One region of the Pseudovibrio sp. FO-BEG1 genome, then DNA from elsewhere that is predicted to be linked to it. Evidence: riboswitches for the same ligand, from Rfam matches in the RefSeq annotation. Region 1 holds a riboswitch; the other holds the start of a gene.

What was found. Region 1 has a riboswitch for S-adenosylmethionine ahead of PSE_RS07195 (hypothetical protein). Riboswitches for the same ligand answer to the same signal wherever they lie in the genome.
Region 2: another riboswitch for S-adenosylmethionine. It lies ahead of PSE_RS00795 (O-succinylhomoserine sulfhydrylase); the one in region 1 lies ahead of PSE_RS07195 (hypothetical protein).

What each region holds. Positions count from the first base shown of each region.
Region 1 is NC_016642.1:1,567,139-1,579,384, forward strand. Features, by position in the region: gene PSE_RS07170 (ChbG/HpnK family deacetylase) at 1-613, shown strand, start outside; gene PSE_RS07175 (Crp/Fnr family transcriptional regulator) at 833-1,522, shown strand; gene PSE_RS07180 (group III truncated hemoglobin) at 1,603-2,016, shown strand; gene PSE_RS07185 (acyl-CoA thioesterase) at 2,076-2,504, shown strand; gene PSE_RS07190 (group III truncated hemoglobin) at 2,537-2,986, shown strand; gene PSE_RS07195 (hypothetical protein) at 3,017-3,397, opposite strand; SAM-I-IV-variant riboswitch at 3,445-3,575, opposite strand; gene PSE_RS07200 (sorbosone dehydrogenase family protein) at 3,860-5,104, shown strand; gene msrA (peptide-methionine (S)-S-oxide reductase MsrA) at 5,164-5,793, opposite strand; gene PSE_RS07210 (N-acetyltransferase) at 5,901-6,368, opposite strand; gene PSE_RS07215 (sugar porter family MFS transporter) at 6,652-8,040, shown strand; gene PSE_RS07225 (hypothetical protein) at 9,247-9,657, opposite strand; gene groL (chaperonin GroEL) at 10,080-11,732, opposite strand; gene groES (co-chaperone GroES) at 11,796-12,083, opposite strand.
Region 2 is NC_016642.1:155,587-167,832, reverse strand. Features, by position in the region: gene ggt (gamma-glutamyltransferase) at 1-115, shown strand, start outside; gene PSE_RS00810 (hypothetical protein) at 843-1,253, opposite strand; gene PSE_RS00805 (YigZ family protein) at 1,412-1,960, opposite strand; gene PSE_RS00800 (2'-deoxycytidine 5'-triphosphate deaminase) at 1,966-3,072, opposite strand; SAM riboswitch at 3,196-3,273, shown strand; gene PSE_RS00795 (O-succinylhomoserine sulfhydrylase) at 3,341-4,531, shown strand; gene PSE_RS00790 (hypothetical protein) at 4,641-5,870, shown strand; gene PSE_RS00785 (hypothetical protein) at 5,874-6,311, opposite strand; gene PSE_RS00780 (hypothetical protein) at 6,453-7,346, opposite strand; gene PSE_RS00775 (winged helix-turn-helix domain-containing protein) at 7,434-8,645, opposite strand; gene PSE_RS00770 (MAPEG family protein) at 8,770-9,303, shown strand; gene PSE_RS00765 (DUF3800 domain-containing protein) at 9,511-10,215, shown strand; gene PSE_RS26850 (hypothetical protein) at 10,217-10,675, shown strand; gene PSE_RS00755 (class I SAM-dependent methyltransferase) at 11,144-11,995, opposite strand; gene PSE_RS00750 (argininosuccinate synthase) at 12,203-12,246, opposite strand, start outside.

The DNA.
Region 1 (12,246 bases):
TGGCCTCACGGTGACCCTCACAAAGCCCGCTGCGCCATTGACTGACTTTGGCCGCACAGTGTTTGGAGATGTCTTCCCGGCAAACTGGTGGTACGCAATCCGCAGTCCCATGAAGATGCTGCCCGAAGAGGCAATCGCAGCTGAGATTGCGGCACAGGTAGACTTGTTCGAGGAAGTCTATGCCCGTCCGCCGGCCTTTGTCGCCATTCAGGGCAATCTGGCAAAACATCCTGCCGTGCATTCTGCGCTGATCACAGTACTCAGCATGATGACAGGCCGCGAGCCAGCGCTTGTGTTGCCTGCCGGAGTTTCCAGAACTGGCAATGCCATTGCAAAGCGCGCAACCAAAGCAGGGTTGGAGACGATTTTCTCCGGGCCAGATCTACCGATGGCTGATGAAGATACGGATCTTCGGGATTTCTTCTGGCATGGAATCAATGAAGCTCAGGATTCCGCGATGATCTTGTGTCGCCCGTCTTATCCGGAAGAACAGGCGCAACCCGTCAAAAAGAAAAACATGCGTCAGAGCTCGTCTCGTGAAAACCAACTCAAGTTCCTGATTAGTGAGGAATTTCCGTTTCTTTTGATGGAAAAAGATATCTTCTTGTTCTAAGAACGATCTCTCCCTGCGGTTGAAGAGATCGTTCCTTTTGAATTTGCCATAAACGTTGGGGTATTTATGAACACCCCTAATTTGCCTAAAACTAAAGAATATCTCTGTGACTTCGGTCACAAAATGGCCGCATGATAGACCTAATTAAAATCATCAATTATATTGATGCAGCTTAAACTAAAAAACTGAATCAACGGCGCGTCAGGACCTTGTGGCAAGATGACAAAGTTCAAAGAACTCCTTCAAAACAGCTTTTCACTATCGGGTTTGGCAGAGGAGCATGCACATGGTCTCTCTGAAATTGCCCAGCCTATGTCATTGAAATCTAGCGCAGTTCTCTTCAAGGCTGGCGATCCGGGCAATGGATGTTACGCAATCATCGAAGGCAGCATGAAGGTCTCCGTTGTTTCGCTGGATGGCAGTGAACAGCTGCTGGCCGTTTTGGGGCAGGGCTCTCTGGTTGGTGAAATTGCCTTGCTTGATGGCAGTGAACGTTCGGCCACAGTGACTGCTCTGAAGCCGAGTCAGCTTGCATTTATCTCCAAAGCTGCATTTTATCGTTATGCGGATGAGAACCCCGCTGTGTATCGCCACATGCTGCAGATTGTGGCGACTCGCTTGCGCCGGTCCAACGATGCTCTTGCCGCTCGTTCCTTCCTTCCGCTTAATGGTCGCGTTGCTCAAACCCTGCTGCAACTCTCTGAAACCTTTGGCAAAAAAGTCGACAGCAATAAGATCCTAGTGCACTACAAGATCTCTCAGGCAGAGATCGCCAATATGGCTGGTGGTGCCCGTGAGAACGTGAGCCGTGTGCTCAACGTCTGGAAACGTGAGGGCGTCATCAGTCGCCTCTCTGGATATTACTGCCTCGAAAAGCCAGAGGTGCTACGAGCTGCCGCAGAGCTTTAAACTCGGTATTTGAGTAAAAGTGACCCAAAGTAACAACAAGGGCATGAGCTTTGTCCCTGCAAGGCTCCTGAAACACCGAGATGACTTATCAGCACTTTGACATTCGCCCACTAGACGAATGCACTCCAGTTCACCCTGACCTGACACACGATCAGGTCCGTGCGCTGGTCGCCAATCATTCAGAAAAACTTCGTCAGAATGATACACTGGCAAACGTCTACCAGAGCAACATGAAATGCGACTGGGAAGACTATGAAGCGCAGGCCGTTCGTTTCTGGTGCTCCGCTCTCATGAAAGACCAGAGCTACTCCGGTCGCCCGATTGGCAAGTATCGTGGTTCTGCAAAGCAGGTATGCGGTGATGATATTGCCAGCTGGTTGAATTTATTCGAGAATGCCGTCGAAGAATGTGTTGCTGAAACCGCTCGGGCCAATACCATGAAATGTGCGACCCAGGTTGTTGATTGCTTCCATATGGCGATGATCCCTTCTTGAGTAGTTGAGCTTCGCCATGCATAGCATTTCCTCTGATGGATCGACGGAGCTTTAAAACTATGAATGATACAAGAGACGCTGTCGAAGAAGAGCAGCCAGTAGGTGAGCTGACCACGCGCACAATGGCGATGCCGGCAGACACCAATGCATCTGGCGATATCTTCGGCGGTTGGGTTGTCTCTCAAATGGATATTGCGGCCGGTATTGCAGCAAGCCAGTGCGCCATGGAGCGCGTTGTGACTGTTGCGATCGACAGTATGACGTTTATTCGCCCTGTAAAAGTCGGCGATGTGATGTGTGTTTACTCCCGTGTCCTCCGTGTTGGCAGAACCTCAATTACGCTGGCAATCGAAGCCTGGGCATTGCGGCATCGTTTTGGTTACCGCGAAAAGGTGACAAATGCTCAGTTCACCTTTGTTGCCGTGGATGATAACGGTAAGCCAATCGAGATCTCTGAAGAGCAGCGTGCAAAGTACAACAACGTTTAATCAGCTCTCTGGTCAGGAAGAGGAAACAAGCTGTGTCATCCAAAATTCCCGTTATGTCAGCGCGTGAACGGACACCGCTTGATCCTTCCATTACACCAGCACAGATCAACCTGTTGGTTGAGAGCTTTTATGGCAGAGTACGCCAGCACGAGACGCTGGGGCCGATCTTCCTAAAAGAAATGGGCGAAGACTGGGGGCCGCATCTGCATAAGATGAAGCATTTCTGGGCCTCCGTTTTGCTGAAGACCGGATCATACAAAGGCAAACCAGTTCCCGCTCACGCAAAAATCACAGGCGTGACCACCGAGAACTTTCATGAATGGATGGATCTGTTTGAAGAAGAGGTCCATGCGATCTTCTCTCCGGAAGCCGCTCCTCTTCTGCTGGCGACTGCACAGCGCATAGCTCAGAGCCTCTGGCTGGCAATGTTTGCAGATCCGTTCGCAACGCCTCCTGCCAGGTTTGGCACGCGCGCAGCTTGAATATCATCTACTGATTATGGATCAGCTTGCTTAGCTCGGGAATTTCTTTTTCGAGCGAAGCGCGTTTTGTCTGAAGTATTCGCGCAGCGCTTCCAGCTCGTCAGGACGGCGGCGCACAGTATCAGCGAACAAACGCTCGTCAACGACCGTATGGCACCCTTCAGCCCACAAACGCAGCAGAACCGCAAAACGATCAGAACGCTCTTCTGTGGTGAGGGGAGTGTTGGCCTGACGCGTTGAGTTGGAAAGCAGACGGCTGCGCAGCCCTTTTTCTAAGATTAAACAGTCGAGCAGATAGCCAGCGGTAAACTCGTCGGCAAGATGAGCGACGGCTTCCCTCAAGGATTGAGGCACATATTCAGATACATACGATTGCCATGCAGACTGAGGCTGACTAGCAAGATCAAACATTAAATCCTCCATCGGTTTCCCGAGGAGGACTGGCGCAAAATCCATTGAAACTACCGCTTGGTTGTTACGAATGATGAAGACGACGTCCTCAGTTCGAAACCACATCCCTTTCGGCGGAGACCACCTTGCCCGGTTAGGCAGGTTGGCGAGGGCGCCAGCCCTTCTCTTGATGATGCGTAGGATTTGGCACGAAAATGAGGCAAATGCAAGTGGGCACCTTTCCTTTGTTCTTTGTCCACACTTTCAAACTTACGTTATGTCGTATTCTAGCACCACAAAACGCAACTTCCGCTAAGTGAATATCTTCAATTTTTGTGGTTCTATAAACCGAATTCCCGTCATATCTGAGTATTCTCCTCAGACTTTGAATGAGCGCATAGTGACAGCTCACTCAGCAGAACATTCCGAATAATGCGATAACTTTTCTCAGTCAAATTTCTAGGCCGTTATGGAGGAAAACCCATGTGCACCACGAAACCTGTTCTCTATGGAGTCCTGTCAGGGTGCGCTTATGCTTTGCTGCTAACCACTTCATTAGCAGCAACAAAAACCGAAACTGTTGATGGTGTCGCCACCGAGTATGTCGAGCAGGACACCGACGACCAGAAAACGCTAGCCCGCAACACTGGCGTGGTGGTGATGCCTCCAGGCTTTCGCATAGAGCCTTACGCCGTTGTACCGGATGCGCGCCATATGGCAGTCGCGCCAGATGGTAAAACTGTTTTTGTTGGCACAACCACAGATCGAGTCTGGGTGGTGACGCAGGATGAAGACACCAAAAAAGCTGCTGAAGTCCGTCAGTTTGCTCCAAATCAGTCCTTTGTCATCCCCAATGGTGTCTGCTTCACCAAAGATGGCTCACTGATCCTTGCCGAGCAAAACCGCGTTTTGAGCTTTCCAGATGCTTTGGAGAACAAAAAACAGGGCAAACCTGCTGTGAAGGTGCTTGTTGGTCAGGGAATGCTTATTCCTCCTTCTGAAGAAAACTACAATCACTCCGCCCGCGTTTGCGATCGGGGACCGGATGATCGCATCTACATCTCTCTCGGACAGCCCTACAACGTACCGCCCAAGATGAAGCTGAAGCTCTATGACAGTCTCGGCATCGGTGGCATCATCTCCATCACCACCGATGGAATGGATCGCCAAGTCTACGCCACTGGCATCAGAAACTCCGTAGGCCTGGAGTTCCATCCAGACAGCGGAAACCTCTGGTTCACTGACAATCAGGTCGATGGCATGGGCGATGACATTCCACCTGAAGAGCTGAACAAAGCCACAGAACCCGGCAAGAACTACGGCTTCCCTTGGTATGGCGGTGGAACCGTTAGAACCCCGCACTACATCGATGAGCCAGTACCAAGCGGTGTGGTCGATCCTGAAGTCGAGCTGGATGCGCATGCAGCCAGTCTTGGTATGACGTTCTATCAGGGGGATATGTTCCCTGATGAGTACAAAGGCGGCGTCTTCATCGCGCAGCATGGCTCATGGGATCGTTCCGTGCCCATTGGCGCCCGCGTGGTCTTCGTTCCAATCAACGCGCAGGAAGAAGCTGGAGAACCCAGTATTGTTGCAACTGGTTGGATCGACGCCAGTGGCGATTATCTGGGCCGCCCCGTTGATGTGGTTGAACTGGGCGACGGCTCCCTGCTGATCTCAGATGACTCCGCAGGTGGCATCTACCGCATGTATTACGAAGGTAAGTAGCCCAAAACAAATAAGACCAGAGGAATCCCTCTGGTCTTCTCATCTTCTATCGTAAGCCCTTAGTGCTCTCCGGGGATACCTTTGTAGGCATTAGGTCCCCAAACCTCTTTCACGCGCTGGTCACGACCACAGCGATAGCGGTAGTACTTGTAGCGGATCGGGTTCTTTTCATAATAGTTCTGATGATAGTCCTCTGCGTCGTAGAACGTGGACGCGGTGCGGATAGGCGTTACAATCGGACGGTTCGTTTCACCGGACTTCTCAAGTGCCTTCTTGGAAGCCTTTGCTTTCTTCAGCTGAGCCGGGGAGGTTGCAAAGATGGTTGTCTGATAGCTTTCACCGCGATCGCAGAACTGGCCACCAGCGTCTGTTGGATCAACAGAATGCCAGAAAGCAGTCAGCAGCTCTTCGTAAGACACCTTCGCCGGATCAAACTTCACTTCCAGCGCTTCAATATGGCCGGTACCACCAGCTGAAACCTGCTTGTAGGTCGGGTTCTCGGTACGGCCACCGGTGTAACCAGAGGTGGTTTCAAGAACGCCATCGATCTTGTCGAAATCAGACTCGATGCACCAGAAGCAACCGCCTGCAAAAATGGCAGTTTCGGTTTTCGCAGCGTGGGCAGGCTGGCTCACAGCATAAAGCAAAGGAAGAACGGCAAGGGCTTTCGCAGCTTTGCGTGCAATCATCTCAGATCCTTAAATCAGGTCATGCATTGGAATTGCCAAAACCCTAGCAGCCGCCAGAGCACAACGGAAATGAAGTCACATCAACAAAACGTCAGGTCTTGAGAGCACTACAGCTCGCAGGACATGTTCCATCCCGTCACGTTAAAGCCCGCCTTGTAATAAGTGCGGATGGCGCCGTGGTTGTCTGGGGCGACACGAAGTCCGATCCGCGAAAGACCCTGTTCCTCAAACATCGTCTTCAGCACCTGAAGTGCCTTGGAGGCATAGCCTTTGCCGCGATGTTCAGAGTACACCAGAAAATCCATGATGAACGCGGAGCCATCATCGTGAAGCGTGTACCAAAGAAAGCCAACCTCAACCTCACGCCCTTTGGTCTTGTTGAGGATGCTCAGCAGCTTGTTGTGCTCATTGCTTTTGCCTGCTGGAAAAGCTTGCTCCAGACTCTCCTTGGCTTTCTTTAGAGCAGCCTGCTCATCCATCTTGCGATTGGCCATCAGATCCTGCGCATATTCAGAGATGGAAATAATCTGAAACTCATCAAAGCGGTCGGCGGGGAAGTCCTGAAGAACAATCATGGTAAGTCCTGGTTGGCAAAAAGGGGAGCGCTTCAAAATATCCTGCGCTGATCATGCATCACTGAGCTTAATCGAAGGCAAAGACACCGCAAAGCGCAATACTGTGATTTCTAACAGGCGCTGATCAGCAGCAGTCATCTGCCTGTTGGCCTCCCAAACTTGCCGTGAAGTGGCGAAGTGTTATTGGGGCCTTTCTAAAACCAATTCAATTCAGAGCTGCAAATCCTCCGGTTGGTTAGAGACCATCACCTATACTCTGCGTTACTCTTGAAAAGGATTGCGCATGATTATCCTCCTGGCGTGTATCGCGGTGCTCTGTGGGTTGCTCTATGGCTACAACGAGGGCGTCATTGCCGGCGCGTATCAGCCAATAAAAGCAGAGTTTGCGTTCTCTGCGTATTGGGGAGGCCTGTTGGTCGCGTCCTTGTCCATTGGTGGTCTCATCGGTGCTTACTTGAGTTCCTACCTCAGTGATAGGTTCGGCAGGCGATCAACGGTCATGATCGCGGCCCTATTCTTCATCACTGGCGCGGGCTTATCCGGTGTCGCGCAAGACCTTTTCATCCTCACATTCGCTCGTTCTCTCATTGGCATGGGGATCGGCCTGTCCTCCATGGCTGGCCCGCAATACGTCTCCGAGATCGCACCGCGCAAAATCAGGGGCCGAATGCTTGGCGCGTTTCAGTTCATGATCTCCTTCGGCGTGTTGATCGGTTACCTCACCAATCTGGTTACGTTGGATCTCGGCTACACCGCTGAAATCATCAACCGCTGGCAGTTCATGTTCCTCCTTTCTGCAATTCCGGCCGCACTGCTGCTTTTCGGTATCTGGAGTGCGCCAGAAAGTCCGAGGTGGCTCGTCATGGCAAACCGCTCAAAGGAGGCGGAAGCGGTCTTTGAAAAGATCGAGCCAAATCGAACCGTCGAGTGGGTCAAAGGCAACGTCAAGCGCATCGAAGAGGATCTCGCTGAAGTCGCAGACCAAAAGGGGGGCTGGCTGGATCTCATAAACCCGCGTAATCGCCCCATTACCAGTTTCTGCGTCTTCACCTTCCTGTTCCAGCAGCTCAGCGGCATCAACGCAGTCATCCTTTACGCTCCCGAACTGTTCGGCGACCTCGGCTTTTCAGCTGAGGCAAGCCGTCTGTCTGCCACTGTCGGGCTCGGCTCTGCGTTGGCGCTGGCCGCTGCTGCCAGCCTGCTCCTGATTGACCGTGTCGGTCGCCGCCCACTCATGGTCTACGGCTTACCCGCCTGCGCCTTCTCCCAGTTCCTGATCGTTGGCGGTTTCATCATGGGCGATGGCATCGGCACAGCTCTCTCCGTCACCGGTCTGTGCCTCTATGTAATCTCATACTCCCTCTCCATGGGCCCATTGCCGTGGGTCTACATGTCAGAAGTCTTCCCGAATTACCTGAGGGCTAAGGGAATGGTCGTTGCGGTGACGGTGAACTGGGTCTTCACCTTCCTGGTGGTGTTTGTCTTCCCCAAGTTCAACCAGCTCTTCTCCATCACAGAGATCTTCCTCTTCTTCGGCATCTGCTGCTGTATTGGCACTGTGTACGCCGTACGCCGCGCACCAGAGACCAAAGGCGTCTCACTCGAGGATATCTACGACTTGTTCCATAAACGCGGAGGAACGTCCGCTGAGGGCTCTGTGGCAGGAGAATAAAACAACAAGCACCAAAAGCACCGCATGACCTGTCATGCAGCGGGGAAGCTAAGATCCCGAAGAACGGGGTGAGCAAGGCGAGCAGGCAGTGCCTGCGCATTGTAATTAAATAAGTTTCTTCGGCATTGGCTGCTCGCCTTGCCCGGGCGTTTTTGCATGAAACAAGGTCTCCACCGAAAGGCATTGGGAGCAGGTGCCTACCCATCAGGATCAGCCCTCACAAAGCACAAGGCTTTGATCAGAACCTCCCCCTCTGAGCAGTTGCTATCCGGAACAGTTTGACCTGTCCGTGACAGCTGCAGCTGCCAGTGTAGACGCCCATCGGGTGACCAGCTTCCGCTTGGTCCCTGCACTAAAGACTTTCAAGGGGTGTTTCAACGGACCCGCCAGATGATGCGTTACTTCACCCGGTAGCCCCGCCCAGCCCACGCCGCACTGACGGTCGGTCCGCCAGCTGCCCGTTTACGTGAACATGAGCTAAGTATGCAGGAGCCTGAGAGGAGGGGGATAAGAATTTCACTTACGAACCAATCTGTTTAAGTGGGCAAACAAACCTCAATTCAAGTTGAATTGAGATCTCCTGATGATTGGATAACAAACACCGATGACAAATTTGGTTAAACTAAATTAAGGCTCCAATATCTAACCATGCAACCCGCAGATCAGAATTCTATATGCTCACTACATTCACTTCAAAGCCTATCGAAGTAAGCGTTGTAGCTTCTCGCGTTGCTTGCTTATAAACCATTCTTTACTGTCAGAAGAAAAGAGTAAGATAATGCCATAAAGGCTCATAAGAGTTGTTACAAAAGTGATAATGGCGGAAAGGTAAGAGTGGTTGTCAGTTGGTATATCAATGATCACTCTGATCGTAATCCACACGTGTAAAATGATCCAAATCCATTTTGCGATTACGCTACGCTGTCTGCTCACCAACAACATCAAACCGATGTATAAGCCAAAAAAAACGAGTACGGCTATGAGCACAAATCCTGCAGAAACTTCGACTGGAGCCTCAACTGGGACAAAAAGACTGCTAATACTGCCGAGGACCAGTGACCATATGGTGAGCTTTTCAAATAACTTAATAGAGTTAGGCATTACTATAAAATTTCTGATCCTCAGACAAAAAGTACGACGCCCAAACGTTAGGGCATGCGTTACAAGATAGCCTGTTGCGTCTGCAACGAGTTTACCGCACACAAGTTACCGAAGTAAGCGTTGAAGCTTTTCGCGCTGCTTACTTAGAAACCACTCTTCACTATCAGCAGTAAATAGCAGGATCGTGCCATATATGCCCATAGCTGTAACAATAAATTGAGCAAAAGTAGACGGGTTAGAATAATCATTGGTAGGCAGGTCATAGATAAAAAGCGCTACAGCCAACACTTGCAAGATGATCCAGATCCATTTTGCGATGACGCTACGCAGCCTACTTACCAGCAACATTAGTCCTATTTCAAAGCCCAAAAGGAACAATAAGCCGCCAAATATTAATAAGGGAGTTGCTTCAGCTGGAAAAGGCTGAAGCGGGAAAAAAAGGCCGCTAATGATCCCAATGACAAGTGACCATATAATGAGTTTTTCAAATAATTTAATAGAGTTAGGCATTTGCATGGAAATTCCAAACCTCAGAGAAAAGTAGTACTACAAAACATCAGGCTACCTGCGACGAGAGGGCTGACTGCCGATCTGTATATTTAATTGCATTAACTTATATATGTATACTTCTAGTTGTTATTCTGCTTCAAGAAATGTCCTAAAGTTGTGCACATCATCCACTTAACTATCATAGGTACGAGACGTCCCGTGCAAAGCTATTCGCACATTCCTTACGCTTTTGCTGAACTCTAGTCTGAATGGAAATAAGACCCCATTTGTAGAGGATGATTTGGCCTTTCAATATAGTTTGCTTGGGGAAAGTCGATTTAAATGATTGCATACCTTGCCGTTTGTTAGGTGAGTTGGAGCGAGTGTAAGCAACAAAAAAGGGCGCCCCGAGGGACGCCCTAATTCTCATAGACTTATGAGGGATTGGCTTAGAAGCCCATGCCACCCATGCCGCCCATGCCGCCGTCCATTGGAGGCATTGCTGGGCCAGCGTCTTTCTTAGGAAGTTCAGCAACCATTGCTTCAGTGGTGATCAGCAGGCCGGAAACGGATGCTGCGTCCTGAAGAGCGGTACGAACAACCTTAGTTGGGTCGATGATACCAGCTTCGATCATGTTGACGTATTCTTCAGACTGAGCGTTGAAACCGAAGGTCTCATCAGCAATGTTGTCCTGGATCTTGCCAACAACGATGGAACCTTCAACGCCGGAGTTTTCAGCGATCTGGCGCAGTGGAGCTTCAAGAGCGCGCAGAACGATCTTGATACCAGCTTCAATGTCAACGTTCTCGGAAGATACTTTCTCAACAGCAGCTTTAGCGCGCAGCAGAGCAGTACCACCACCTGGTACGATACCTTCTTCAACAGCAGCGCGGGTCGCGTTCAGAGCGTCGTCGATGCGGTCTTTTTTCTCTTTAACTTCTACTTCGGTTGCACCGCCAACGCGGATAACTGCAACACCACCAGCAAGCTTAGCAAGACGTTCCTGCAGCTTTTCACGGTCGTAGTCGGAAGAGGTTTCTTCGATCTGAGCTTTGATCTGAGCAACGCGTGCTTCGATGTCAGCTTTGTCGCCAGCGCCGTCAACAATGGTGGTGTTCTCTTTGGAGATGTTCACCTTGTCTGCAGTGCCGAGCATGTCGATGGTTACGTTTTCCAGCTTGATGCCCAGATCTTCAGAGATCACGGTACCACCAGTCAGGATAGCGATGTCTTCGAGCATTGCCTTACGACGGTCACCGAAGCCAGGAGCTTTAACTGCAGCGATCTTCAGGCCACCGCGCAGCTTGTTCACTACGAGAGTTGCAAGTGCTTCACCTTCAACGTCTTCTGCAATGATCAGCAGTGGACGGGAAGACTGAACAGCGCTTTCCAGGATTGGAAGCATTGGCTGCAGGTTGGAAAGCTTCTTCTCGTGCAGGAGAATGAGTGGCTTTTCCAGGTCAGCAATCATCTTTTCAGCGTTGGTGACGAAGTATGGAGAAAGGTAACCACGGTCGAACTGCATACCTTCAACAACTTCAAGCTCAGTCTCAAGGGACTTAGCTTCTTCAACGGTGATAACACCTTCGTTGCCAACGCGCTGCATTGCTTCAGCAATGTCTGCACCGATCTGAGTGTCGCCGTTAGCGGAGATGGTGCCAACCTGTGCAACTTCGTCAGAAGAAGAGATGGTCTTGGAACGTGCAGTCAGGTCTGCAACAGCAGCAGCAGTTGCCATGTCAACGCCGCGCTTCAGGTCCATTGGGTTCATGCCAGCAGCAACGAACTTAGCACCTTCTTTAACGATAGCCTGTGCCAGAACAGTAGCAGTGGTTGTACCGTCACCAGCGATGTCGTTGGTTTTGGAAGCAACTTCACGCACCATCTGTGCGCCCATGTTTTCGAACTTATCTTCAAGTTCGATTTCCTTCGCAACAGAAACACCGTCTTTGGTGATGCGTGGTGCGCCGAATGCTTTATCCAGAACAACGTTACGACCTTTAGGGCCGAGGGTAACTTTTACAGCGTTTGCAAGAATGTCGACGCCTTTAAGCATCTTCTCACGAGCGTCAGAACCGAACTTGACTTCTTTTGCAGCCATTTGTTTGTCTCACTTAAATTCTTGTAATTACAGAAGGAACGAGGGTTTGCTCGATGGCTTTAATTAAGCCAGAACGCCCATGATGTCGGATTCCTTCATGATCAGCAGGTCTTCACCGTCGATCTTAACTTCAGTACCGGACCATTTGCCGAACAGAACGCGGTCGCCAGCTTTAAGGTCGATAGCGATCAGCTCACCGTTGTCCTTGCGTGCGCCAGGACCTACTGCAACTACTTCGCCTTCCTGTGGCTTTTCTTTTGCAGTGTCAGGGATGATGATGCCACCAGCAGTCTTTTCTTCAGACTCGATACGGCGAACGACAACACGGTCGTGTAGCGGACGAAACTTCATAATTGGCTCTTCCTCTCATACGCGAGCGTCCCTTTTAGGCAACGCCCGGACGCGAAGGTTAAAAACTTTGAGAGTGGGTGAAACCTTGCGGCCCCACAGTGATTAGCACTCCCAAAGGCAGAGTGCTAACAACCGGGAAATGATGTAGTTTCACGCCTCTGTA
Region 2 (12,246 bases), 1.4 Mb from region 1:
TATTGTAGCTTCTCCAATCGGCGGCGGTCAGGCTATCATGTTCGACCGCGCTAACGGCGGCGGTCTGATTGGTGGCTCGGATCCCCGCAAAGACGGCTGTGCACTGGGCTATTAAGCGCTGGTGTTTGATTGGGGGTAGGCAGTAATGGCACCCTGTGGTGTCATCCCGGGCGGAGCGTAGCGTAGACCCGGGACCCATACCCCTGGTATCAGTGATTGGCTGAGGCCTTAGTGAACTAGCAAGGCAAGAGGGTATGGGTCCCGGCTCGGGGGCCGGGATGACACCGTGGGGCAAGTTCCGGGTTGCAAAAAAACTTATCCCCCTCTCTCGAAACCATGCCCATACTAATCGTATGCCTACGTAACGGGCTACTGGCGGAGCGACCGTCAGTGTGTCGTAGGCTGGGCGGGGCTATCGGAAGAGGTAACGCAGCTTTCGGTGGTCCGGTGAACCGAACTTCAAACGTGGCCGCATGGTTTGAGGGGAAGGGCCCAGGAATATAGGGTATCACGCGGTGACGGACGCTGATGTACCTGCAGGGACAACCTGCTTTTACTGATGTGTCTGTCAAAGACGGAGGAACTGTTTGGGCAGGGAAACCTGACTGGATAAGCCACCATCTTTCCGGGAAACCGGCTATCGTGCCTTATAGGCAAAAGAGGCGACGTTGTTCATCCCAAGAAAGCCCGGGCAAGGCGTGTAGCCAATGCCGAAGACTCATTACTAACAAACAGCGCAGGTATTGTCTGCCGCCTTGCTCATCCCGACTAACGGGAACTCTAGCTCCACCACTGCATGGGATGTCATGTGGTGCTGTTGGTGTTTGTGAAGAGGTGTCAGCTTACGCGTTGTATTCGATGATGCGGCCTTCGCCGATGAGGCGGGGGGCTTTTTCGGTGGTGGTGTAGCTGATGGCGCCTTCTTGGGGTTCTACGCGGCGGCGTTCGCGCAGGTGGGCGGCGTTTTCCTTGATACCGATGAGGTGGGCGAGGAACGCGGAGTTGCAGCGGAAGACGTTGATGCGCTTTGGCAGATCGTAGAACTGTGCGTCGTTATCGTGGGGCGTGTGTGTGCTGGTAACATCTTCGGCGGTTTGCAGCTCTTTGCCTGCTTTGCCGTAGGTGTTTCGTCTTGAGACGCTTTCTGCCCGCTGCTCGGTGATTTTGGCGTGACGGCGGGAACCGATGTCGCGATAGCGACGATCAGCGTCTGTTCCAGTGTTAATCGCTTTTCCAGTGCGGGTGACACGCATGACTTTACTCCCCCGACTGTCTCAAAATGAGACGAATGCCGTTTCCTGACATTCACATCGCAAGGCGCGTGCCAACGTTTAAGTTTTTATTAGGATTTTAATTATCTGGCTGCAGATAAACGGGTGAGGAGGGCTGAAAGCTTTATAACAGCAGTGGGTTATAGTTGATCGACCTGATCTTCAGGTCCGCTCACCAGAAGGGTCACACCGTCTTCTGTGAAAGTGCGTTCGAGGATTTCCAGCTGTAGCAGAATGACCTGGCGTTCCAGTTCGGCACTGCTGGCAAAGCTTGCGGAGACTGAGCGGGTTTTGGTGCGCAGCCATGGCACAAGTTCAGCTTCCTGAATGGCGAGGTTTGCGGCGCCGGAGTAGGCCCGTGCCAGACCGCCGGTGCCCAACTTGGTACCGCCGAAGTAGCGCACGATGATGACGCCTACATCTACCAGATCTGCGCCGATGAGAGTTTTCAGCGTCGGCATGCCGGAGGTACCGGCAGGTTCGCCATCGTCTTTGCCGCCTTCATCAATGCGGCCTTCGGGAAGCATGCGGCGGAAGGCGGTGACGTGGTGATTGGCTTTTTTGTGCTCATCCCGTAGCTGCGCGAGGCGCTCAGCAAAGTCAGCATGCGGAAGCAGAAAGGCGAGGAAGCGAGACTTCTTCTCCTCCAGCTCTGCATAAAACTCGCGCTCTACGGTGAAGAGAGGCATGGATCTTATGCCTCTTCCGTCTGTGTGGCTCTGAAGTGCTTGGAGAGCTTGAGAGCTTGGCCCTGATAGTTGGAGCCGATGCCTTCACCATAGAGGGTTTCCGGCACTTCCTGCATGTGTTCATAGACGAGACGGCCAACGGTCTGGCCATGTTCGACGATGAAAGGCACGTCGTGGGAGCGGACTTCCAGAACGGCGCGAGAGCCGGTGCCGCCTACGGTGGAGTGACCAAAGCCGGGATCGAAGAAGCCTGCGTAGTGGACGCGGAACTCGCCGACGAGTGGATCAAACGGCACCATCTCCGCAGCGTAGTTTGGCGGGACGTGAACAGCTTCCTGCGAGACGAGGATGTAGAACTCGTTTGGATCAAGGATCAGCGTTGCGTCACCGCGATTGTAGATTGGCTCCCAGAAGTCTGCCGGGTCCTGTGCGTCCTTGCGGTCGACATCGATCACGCCGGTGTGGCGTTTGGCGCGGTAGCCGATGAGGCTGTCTTTGCCGTTGCCTTTCAGGTCGATGGAGACCTGAACGCCGTTGCTGATGGCGTGCTCATCATTGCCGCCGGAGACAAGGGTGTGCTCCTTGTGGATGTGCAGCAGGTGCTCATCCGGAATGAAGCCACCGCCATTGCGGAAGCGGATCTGGCACAACCGGGAGCCTTCGCGGACCAGAACCGGGAAGGTCTTTGGCGAAATCTCTGCGTAGAGCGGGCCGTTGTATCCTGCCTCAACGCGGTCGAAGGCTTTGCCTTGATCGGTGATGACACGTGTGAAGACGTCGATGCGGCCCGTGGAACTCTTTGGGTTTGCTGTAGCCGACAGGTCGTCTGGCAGGTTGAGAGCTTCCTGAAGCTGGACGATGTAAACGCAGTTGGTTTCTAGCACGGCGCTTTTGCTGAGGTCGATTTCGTGCAGGATCAGCTTGTCCAGCTTCTCTTCAACCCTGGCATCCGGGCCGGGCAGGAAGGAGGCACGGACACGCCATGCTTTTGCGCCCAATCGCAGGTCGAGGCTTGCTGGCTGAATCTGGTCCCCGTCAGGCGCTCTGTCTGCTTTAATTGCATTGTTGGCAAACATAGCTTCAATCGCTTTTGCCGGAAGAATGCCTGTCATTGTTGGTCCCGCCCCACTCGTACTCAAATCGTTCTGACACTGATTAACGTAAGTTTGATCCTACGCCAAGTCTGCAACCAGAGCTGATTGATTGACCCTATGGAATTTTCGCGGTAAAACCGCTGCCTATTCCGTGGTGATTTGGTCGACCGGCTTGCAACCACGTTAAACAAGTAGCTAAAGGGTCGGGTTCTTGTATAGACCTCGGCCCGCGCCGGGGTTTTTTAATGAAGGGGTAGAGCAATATCTCTTCGGGCAGGAATGAGCGATGACAGACGCAAAGAACTGGAAGCCAGCAACTCGGCTTGTTCATGGAGGCACAACGCGCTCCAGCTTTGGTGAAACATCCGAAGCTATCTTCCTTACACAAGGGTATGTTTACGACAGCTCAGAAGCGGCAGAAGCACGCTTTCTTGGCGAAAATCCGGGCTATATCTATTCCCGGTATGCAAACCCGACTGTTGGAATGTTCGAGCAGCGAATGTGCGAGCTGGAAGGCGCTGAGGCTGCTCGCGGCACTGCTTCCGGTATGGCGGCTGTTAATTCTGCGATCATGGCCTGCGTGAAAGCTGGCGATCACGTGATTGCACCAAAGGCGCTGTTTGGCTCCTGCCGCTACATCATCGAAAAGCTGCTGCCTCGCTACGGTGTAGAATCCACACTGATTGATGGCACCGACATTGAGCAATGGAAAGCTGCGGTTCGTCCAAACACGACAGCAGCGTTTCTTGAGAGCCCAACCAACCCGACGCTTGAAGTGATCGATATTCCAGCTGTGGCGGATATTGTTCACGAAGCGGGTGGACGGCTTATTGTAGACAACGTGTTCGCGACTGCTATCTGGCAGAGCCCATTGGAGTTGGGCGCGGATGTGGTGATCTATTCTGCGACCAAGCACATTGATGGCCAAGGACGATGTCTGGGTGGTATCGTGCTTTCTGATGAGAAGTGGATCGTGGAAGAATTCCATGACCCGTTCAAGCATACCGGTCCTGCAATGAGCCCGTTCAATGCATGGGTTTTGCTGAAAGGTCTGGAGACGCTGTCTCTGCGCGTGGAGCGTCAGACTGCGACAGCCGGTAAACTGGCGGAGTTCCTTGCGGATCATTCCGCGGTGTCTCGTCTGATCTATCCGGGCCGTGCGGATCACCCGCAGGCAGATATTGTGGCGAAGCAGATGCGTGGTGGGTCCACCATGCTGGCGTTTGATCTGGCAGGCGGTAAGGAGGCTGCGTTCAAGTTCTCCAACGCGCTGGATATTGTCAGCCTTTCCAACAACCTGGGTGATGCGAAGAGCCTGATTACCCATCCGGCAACCACAACGCACCAGAGTGTAGCGGAAGATGCGCGCCTGGAGCTGGGCATTACAGACAAGACGCTTCGTCTTTCTGTTGGTCTGGAAGATCCAGATGATCTGCTGGAAGATGTTGCTCGTGCGCTGGAAAGCTTAAAGGGCTAACAGACCGCTTAAGAGCAAATTTTGCTTCTGAACTTAGAAAGGGCGCCTGAACTGGTGCCCTTTTTTGCTTTTGGTGTTTGGGTGCTGTGCCTCTGCCTGCGAGAGAACCATGCTCAACTCCGTTGTCGTGTTTGTTGTCATGCTGCTTGGAATGCTGGTGCTGTTCTCGTATCGCGTTCGGGTCTCGGAGAAATGGCAGGCAACCGTCACACCGCTGGCTTCGATTATCGGGAGTGGTTTTTTGGTCTCTGTGCCGATTATCGCCAAGGAGATTGGACACTGGGCGATTATCGGCATCAGCGGGCTTATTCTGGCGGCGTACTGCGTGGGAGCGGTGATCCGGTTCAACATTCTGTATACCGAGCAGATTGTGGAGCAGCAGCAACAGGAAGGGCGTATTCGACTGACCACGTCTCTGGAGAAGCTTTCACAGCTAACTCTGGCGTTCGCCTATTTCATCTCGATTGCCTACTACCTTGTGCTGCTTGGGAACTTTCTGCTCAAGGGCTTTGGGTATGAACATCGGGAGATAGCCAACTGGATCGGGACTGTGCTGACGGTCTTCATCGGGCTGGTGGGCTTCTCCGGTGGTTTGCATCTGGTGGAGCGGGTGGAGAAATATGCGGTTTCTCTGAACCTGACGGTGATCTTCGGTCTGCTGGTGGGGCTGCTGTTTTACAATGGTGAGCTTGCTTTCAGTGGAGAATGGGAAGTGAAGGATGGTCTGAAGTCTGTTGGGCTGGAGAAGATTCAGATTATGCTGGGGCTGCTGATTGTGGTGCAAGGGTTTGAGACCTCGAAGTTCATCGGTGATGAGTACTCACCCAAGATGCGTGCTGAAACGATGAGGAATGCGCAGCTGTACTCCGCCGTGATTTACCTCTGCTTCTTTGCGCTGCTGACTGTGCTGTTTCCGCTGCTGAAGAATGATGAGAGTGTTTCTGGCATCATCACGTTGGTGGGGCATGTGGCGATTGTGTTGCCGTTGCTGCTGACACTGGGAGCGGTTGCCAGCCAGTTTGGAGCTTCTGTTGCGGATTCCATTGGCTCAGCTGGATTGCTGGAGGATGTAACCAACAGGCGGGTGAAGATAAGACATGCCTATCCGTTTATCACCTTCGTATCTGTTACCCTCATCTGGAGTACTGATATTCTGCATATCATCACTCTGTCTTCCAGAGCCTTTGCGTTGTTCTATATGCTTCAATGCTGTGTGGCTCTGACAGCGCTTTGGCAACTGAAAGGGATGCGAAACCGGGTAGGGATGTTCTGGTTTACAGGTGCAACAGGTTTGTTGTGCGCTCTGGTGGTTCTCTTCGGTATTCCGTCTGGAGCTTGAAGACTAACTGTTGCCTGAGGCGACGACCACGTCTCTTCGTGCACCGGACAAGGTGATGATGAAGCCTGCAATGACATCCAGAAACGTGATGGTCATGAGCAGGAGGAAGAGTGGGGTGGCGGCTTCCTGAACGGAGAGGAACTCAATGAGATAGGCCACAAGGATGAGCAGAGATAAGCTATGATCGACCAGAGAGAGCGTGCTGGTGCGGGTGGCCTTGATGATCTCGATGAAAAGCAGAATGAGAGAAGCTGCGAGCAGGACGGTTGCTACGTCCAGCGGAACCACAAGGCCTGATGGGAGTGGGATGTTGATGAGGACAGCCGCCCACGGCGTAACATTGTAGCCTTGGTCGAGCACTGGCTCCAGATCTTCAAACCACCGAAAAGCCACTGCGTTGTACAGCAGGAATGGAATGAGCGTGAGTGGAATAGTCCTCATGTGGTTGTCCCCGGATGAGCTGGAAGCGGTATCCTATCCGAAAAGATTAACACTAATGCTGGGTGTCTGTGATGCCCTGAAACCGGGAGGGGTAACGCTTCGAGTGGTTTGAACTCTAGTGCCTTCATTTTCAGCAGGGTTCTAGGGAATAGGACGCGTGAGATTGTGAATGGTGAGGGGGCGGCGTACTCGCTCCGTCATGCGGCGTTCAATGGGGCTTAAGGTGTTGTAGTTATCGACTGCGATCCCGTTCCAGTACTTTACCAGAGGCAGGCCGACGCGGAGTTGAAAGACGCCAAGGGGATAGTTGATGTCGCTGTGATATCGGATTTGCCCAACAAAGGTGGTTTTCAGGCCGGGTACTCCGAACCAGCCAGCCCGGGAGATTTCAAAGCGCCCTTGTGCTCCGCTGATCTCTTCCACGTTGTTGGCCGTCCTGTAAAAGCCACCTGCGTAGATGCGTAAGCCAAAGCCTAAGTCCTCGGTTCCGGGCAGGTCGTAGCCGATTTCTCCGGAGAGATTGAGAAGTGGAACACTCTCTCGTTGTTCTGTGCTCCCGGGCTTTGGTTCCAGAATGCGAACCTTGCTTGTTGGGAACTGGGCGTTAAAGCGGGCTTCATAGCCGTGAGCGAGAAACTCTATGCCTGTGGTGATCGCAGATTCCGGGCCGCGTTTGTAATCTTCCTTGTAGTTCATGAAGATGTAGGTACTGCCGATCAGATTGGGGCTTACGAAGTGGCGTAGGCCACCACCAGCACTCAGGAGATAAACTGCTTCAGATGAGTTGCCCACGCGGACATCAGCGAAGGCCATGCCCTGACTGTCCTGAAAAACGGGGGTGATGACTTCAGCAGCACCAGAGGTGTTGTTCCGGTCTGTCTCAAACAGGCCGATGAGGCGTGGCTGGTACTTGCCTTGCGGATTGAAGGTGAAGCGGTCGTCCAGATCAGAAAGAGATTGAGCCATGCTAGCGGAAGTGGGCATTGCCAACAGGCAGAACAGAACACGCAGTAAAGTTCGAGAGAGTTGGCTCATTTGCTCTCATGAAGCTGACGAAGAAGCGAAACCTGACAGCAGTATTAGGGCTTGCTGGTGTTTCTGATAGCCCTGCCATCCAACGGGCTATCCTTGCCAAGCTTTGAGATATTGAAGGTCTGAGCAGCCTGCAAACAGGGCGCAGCGTTCCAGCTCTGCCTGCAGCCGCTGCTGGCGGCCTTTGCCCATACGCATGCCGGCTTCAGGCCAGAAGCGCTTTACTGCAAGTGCATTGGAAGCTTTCTCGCGTTTCATATCGATCCGGCCAATCAGTTTGTCCCCCTCCATCACCGGGAAGACATAATAGCCGTATTGTCTCTTTGGTTCCGGAACGAAGATTTCAATGCGGTAATTGAAGTTAAAGAGGAACTCAGCGCGTTTGCGATCTCTCAGGGCCGGATCAAATGGGCTGAGGATGCGTACGCGTTGTGAAGGGGCATCGAGCGATGCAAGCTCATCTTCGATTTGTGGGCGCGCCAGACAGAGTTTGGGTTTGCCATCATTGGCTGCTTCAATTTCAACGGAGATCAGCTCACCCCGTTGCCGGGCGTGCTCGCACCATGCTTTCACGTCGGCAAGGTCGAGCTTGTCCCAATAGGCGGCGATTTCGCTGGGCGTTGCGAATCCGAGGCGGTCGATTGCAGAGTTGCAGGCCCACTCGATGGTTTCAGCTTTTGACGGTTTGGAGGCGCGATGCTGAGAAGGAATAACGCGCTCGGTAAGGTCATAGAGTTTCTGGAAGTTTTCGCGGCGAGAAACAGAGGTCTGTCCGGTACGCCAGAGGTACTCAAGGGCTGTCTTAGATGGGTTCCACTCCCACCAACCGCCTTTACTGCGTTTTTCATCCTTGCCGACATCTGAGGTGCCAGCGGGACCGTTTTTCTCAATATGGCGCAGGATAAGGTTGAGCTTTTCCTGATACTCCGCACCGCGCCAGACCTTCCAGCGTGACTGGAGGCTCTCTGCACTCTTCTGGAAGCGGTAGTTCCAATAAGGGAAGAACTCGGTGGGAATGATTGAAGCATCGTGTGTCCAGTGTTCAAAGAGGCTTCTGTCGGTCTCAAGGAGTTTCTTCAGATGCTTGGGGCGATAACTCTGACGACGTGACCAGAGGATCATGTGGTGGGCACGTTCAACCGTGTTGATGCTGTCCACCTGCACGAAGCCGATCCGGTGAATGAGGTTGAGGAGATCACTGCCTTTTGAGGAGCCTGTCGGCGTTTCCAGAAGGGCGTGTTTGCTCAGAAACAAGCGGCGCGCAGCGACGTTATCAACTTTTAAAACTAACTGCGCTTCCATAGTCATCAGCTTCTCCTGCTTCGTCTGATGTGCGTAGGCTAGGAGAGCAAACGCCTTGCCGCAAGCAACTAGCAGCAGATAGTTGTGGGTTTGTTCCTATTATGTTCTCTGAGTGGAGGTTGTATTGGACTTTGCAGAAAAACAGCGGGGTGTGTTTCAGCGGATGATTGTTGGTGCTTTGGTGACTGCAATCGTTCTGTTGTTCGGTGCGCTTCTTAATCCATTTGGCTTTGCCGTGGATTGGAATGCCTCTGAGCGGCTTTGGGTCGCTGCCGTCTCAATCCTCTCGCCAGCCTTGTTGCTGATGGTCTCTATAGGCCGTCTGGCAATGCGTCGGTTTTATCATGCTGACGATATCGATGGTGGTGGGCTGACCCATGGCAGTGAAGAAGCCAAGATGCTGCAGAGCATCCTTCAAAACACGCTGGAGCAAGCCGTTTTAGCTGGGTTTGTCTATATAGCCTGGGTGGCCATCATGCCGGGCTCTACTATGTCCGTACCGCTTCTGGCTGCATTGCTCTTTGCATTGGGGCGCGTTTTGTTTTTAGCCAGTTACGAAAAAGGCGCTCCATGGCGTGGAACGGGTTTTGCGCTGACGTTTTATCCTACAATCTTCATGCTGGTGGTGGTGCTGATTACGCTGATGGCGGGTGTATGATGGCGTAAAGATAGGCATTTTAAAGTCGACTATTAGTTAGACTTTGAAATCTGTCCCTTCTATTCTGACTTTAAGCACTGCATTCACAGTGGGTATGCATCAAGCAATCTTTTCTTGCTTGAAGGAGGCTGATAATATTTTAGTGTAATGACAGAATTTAAGTAAACTTACTGCATAAAATGATGCAGTTTTTGCAGGCAAAATTGAATGAGCTACGAAATTTACTGTGATGAAACTATGCCTGATCTACTGCAATCGCAAAAATCGCAATTTCGGTTTTTGCTGATTGGAGGGCTTTGGGTAGCTTCAGATCATCGTGAAAGAATAAAATTAGATGTAACGGGTTTAAGAAAAAAATATAGTGTTTGGGGTGAAATGAAATGGAGAAAAATATCTCCAGCAAACAGAGATTTTTATTTTGAGCTAGTAAATCTATTTCATTCCTATAATAGTAATATTAGATTTCGTTGTATAGTAATTGATAGCTCAAAGGTTGACGCAGAACTATTTCATGATGGCGATGATGAGCTTGGGTTTTATAAATTTTACTATCAATTGATACATCATTGGATACTGCGCAGAGAAAAATATTCAATCTTTTGTGACTTGAAAACCAATAAATCTAATCGGCGATTAGTGGATTTGAGGACTTGTTTGGTCAATGCAAATAAAGAATCTGAGATCGCAAACGTACAATCATTGCGCTCAAAAGAGGTTGTGTTGCTTCAGCTTGTTGATGTTTTGTTGGGTGCTGTTCAAAGTAGATACAATAATTCTGAAATAACAGGAGTGGCTAAAAATGAGATTGCTACTCGTATAGAAGAATTATTTTTTTGTAAGCGGAAAATTTGTGCATCTCCTTGGTGGGAGCAAAAGTTTAATGTGTTTCAACTCAATATGAGAGGTGGCTAAGTTGTCTCCACCTCTGTTGAAGTTAAGCGATGAAAGTGAATATCGTTCACATTACGAGAGCAGTCTATGTCAAGGTGAAATTACTACCCATGATGGTATTCGCGTCTATTTTAAAAAGAATAGATTTGAGCACGCATTTTTTGAGAGTAGTAATCGGAATGGGCAAAAAGATAGTTTTTCACTGATTCGCGCAGAACGAATGGATTGGATAACAGCAACGCTGCAAGATCCCAATGCTGATTGGTATCAAGGCTATGATAGCAAAAGTGGTAAATACAATCCTAAAAGACGTGTGGCTATAGCTTATGGGGACTTTGTAGTCATCATCTCTATATCAATGAAAAGAAATGGTTCTCCGAAAGCTAATTTTATTACTTGCTATAATGCAGATAATAGCATTTCTAAAATTAGAACATCGCCAAGGTGGACAGCTGCATCATTGGGGATTGTAACTACTTAATGATTGCGGACGCTGATTTGCTACGCTGGCTCAGCGTCCGAAGCCTCGATTGATTCGGAGCCGATAGGCATCGAATTCTCCATCACGATAGCTCTAATTTCTTAAATGTCAAGTTACCTTATTCGCTGTTTTAAAAGAAGAACCCTTTTTCAGTTTTAAAGTTGACTCACCTTTTCGGATGTTTGTCAGGCTTTCTACTTAGCATGTGTGCGCCGATGTAGAACATTGAGGTGGGTGATAACAGATGTATCTGATTGCCGTCTTTGCAACTCAGCCTCTACCATGTCCGTACCATCTCTGGCTGCATTGCTCTTTGCATTAGGGTGCATTTTGTTTTCGTCAGTTATGATAAAGGCGCTCCATGGCGTGGAACGGGCTTTGCGCTGACGTTCTATCCCACAATCTTTATGCTGGTGGTGGTGCTGATCACGTTGATGGCAGGGCTTTGAGCCCCGCCTTTTGATTGGGCTATGTTGTTTTATAGCGAGCGATGACGAAGTACCCAGGAACAGGGGTTTCCTGTTCGTTGCGCAAGTTGATCTGGCTGAACTCTACGGGCGTGAACCCAAATCGCTTCAGCACGTTACGCAGGTAATGTTCTGTATGAGAGAAGCGGTGGGTATCACTCATGTGAAAATCATGCGCTTCCTCTGTGTGCTCCAGCAGTGCTTCTGCGGAGAACACAAAGATACCGTCTTCTTCTATGTTACGCTTGATACCTTCAAAGACTTCTTCAAGTGCACCGAAGTAGGGAAACAGCTCTGCCGCGACGACCAAGTCCCATTTATCCGCGTGATTTTGATAGAGAAACGCGTTGATTTCGCTCAGATGATACTCATCGTAGATGTGCTTGTCTTGTGCAAGCTTGAGCATTTCCTTCGATATATCGACACCCGTTTTGTGAGAAACTTGCTCTTGTAGGGCTTCTGCGGCGAGGCCGGTTCCGCAGCCTAGATCGAGGAGGCGCTTGAAGGGGCCAAGATTATTGGACTGAAGTGACTGATGTATTTTGTGCGGGACACTGTACTTCAAGATCTCCATGAGCTTGAGGTCAAAGAGCTCCGCTTTTTGATCAAATAAGGCTGAGACATAATCGGCTGGTAAACTCTCAGATGTTGCAGCCTGCGTGTCATAAAGAGAGAGTTCTGGTTCTTGCTCTGAAACCTCTCCTGAGTTTTGCTCCAACCTTTTCAGCAGATGGTCTGCGGCAGCGTTGAACTCCTTGCTCCCTTTCAGATCAAGTGCCTGATCGTACAGTTTGAAGTGGCGGAGGATATCTTCGAGTGGATTGGTTTGTTCTTCGTTCTTATCGTTATCCATGACTGCCAGTATCCTTAGCGTTGAATACTAGGATAATTGAGCCATGAAAAAATTAAGGAACGGTGAGTCATTCTGTTAGCAGCAAAAAGGATGCAGCTATAGTAATTATCTGATTTTTATGAGTTATATCTGTGCAGATGCAGAAAACCCGCAGTGTCTCCACTGCGGGTTGGTAACCTGTCGTAAAGCCTAAGAGCTTTTACCCTTTCAGGCGTCTGTCAGTTCTTTTGCTTTGTTCATCTGGTCACGCT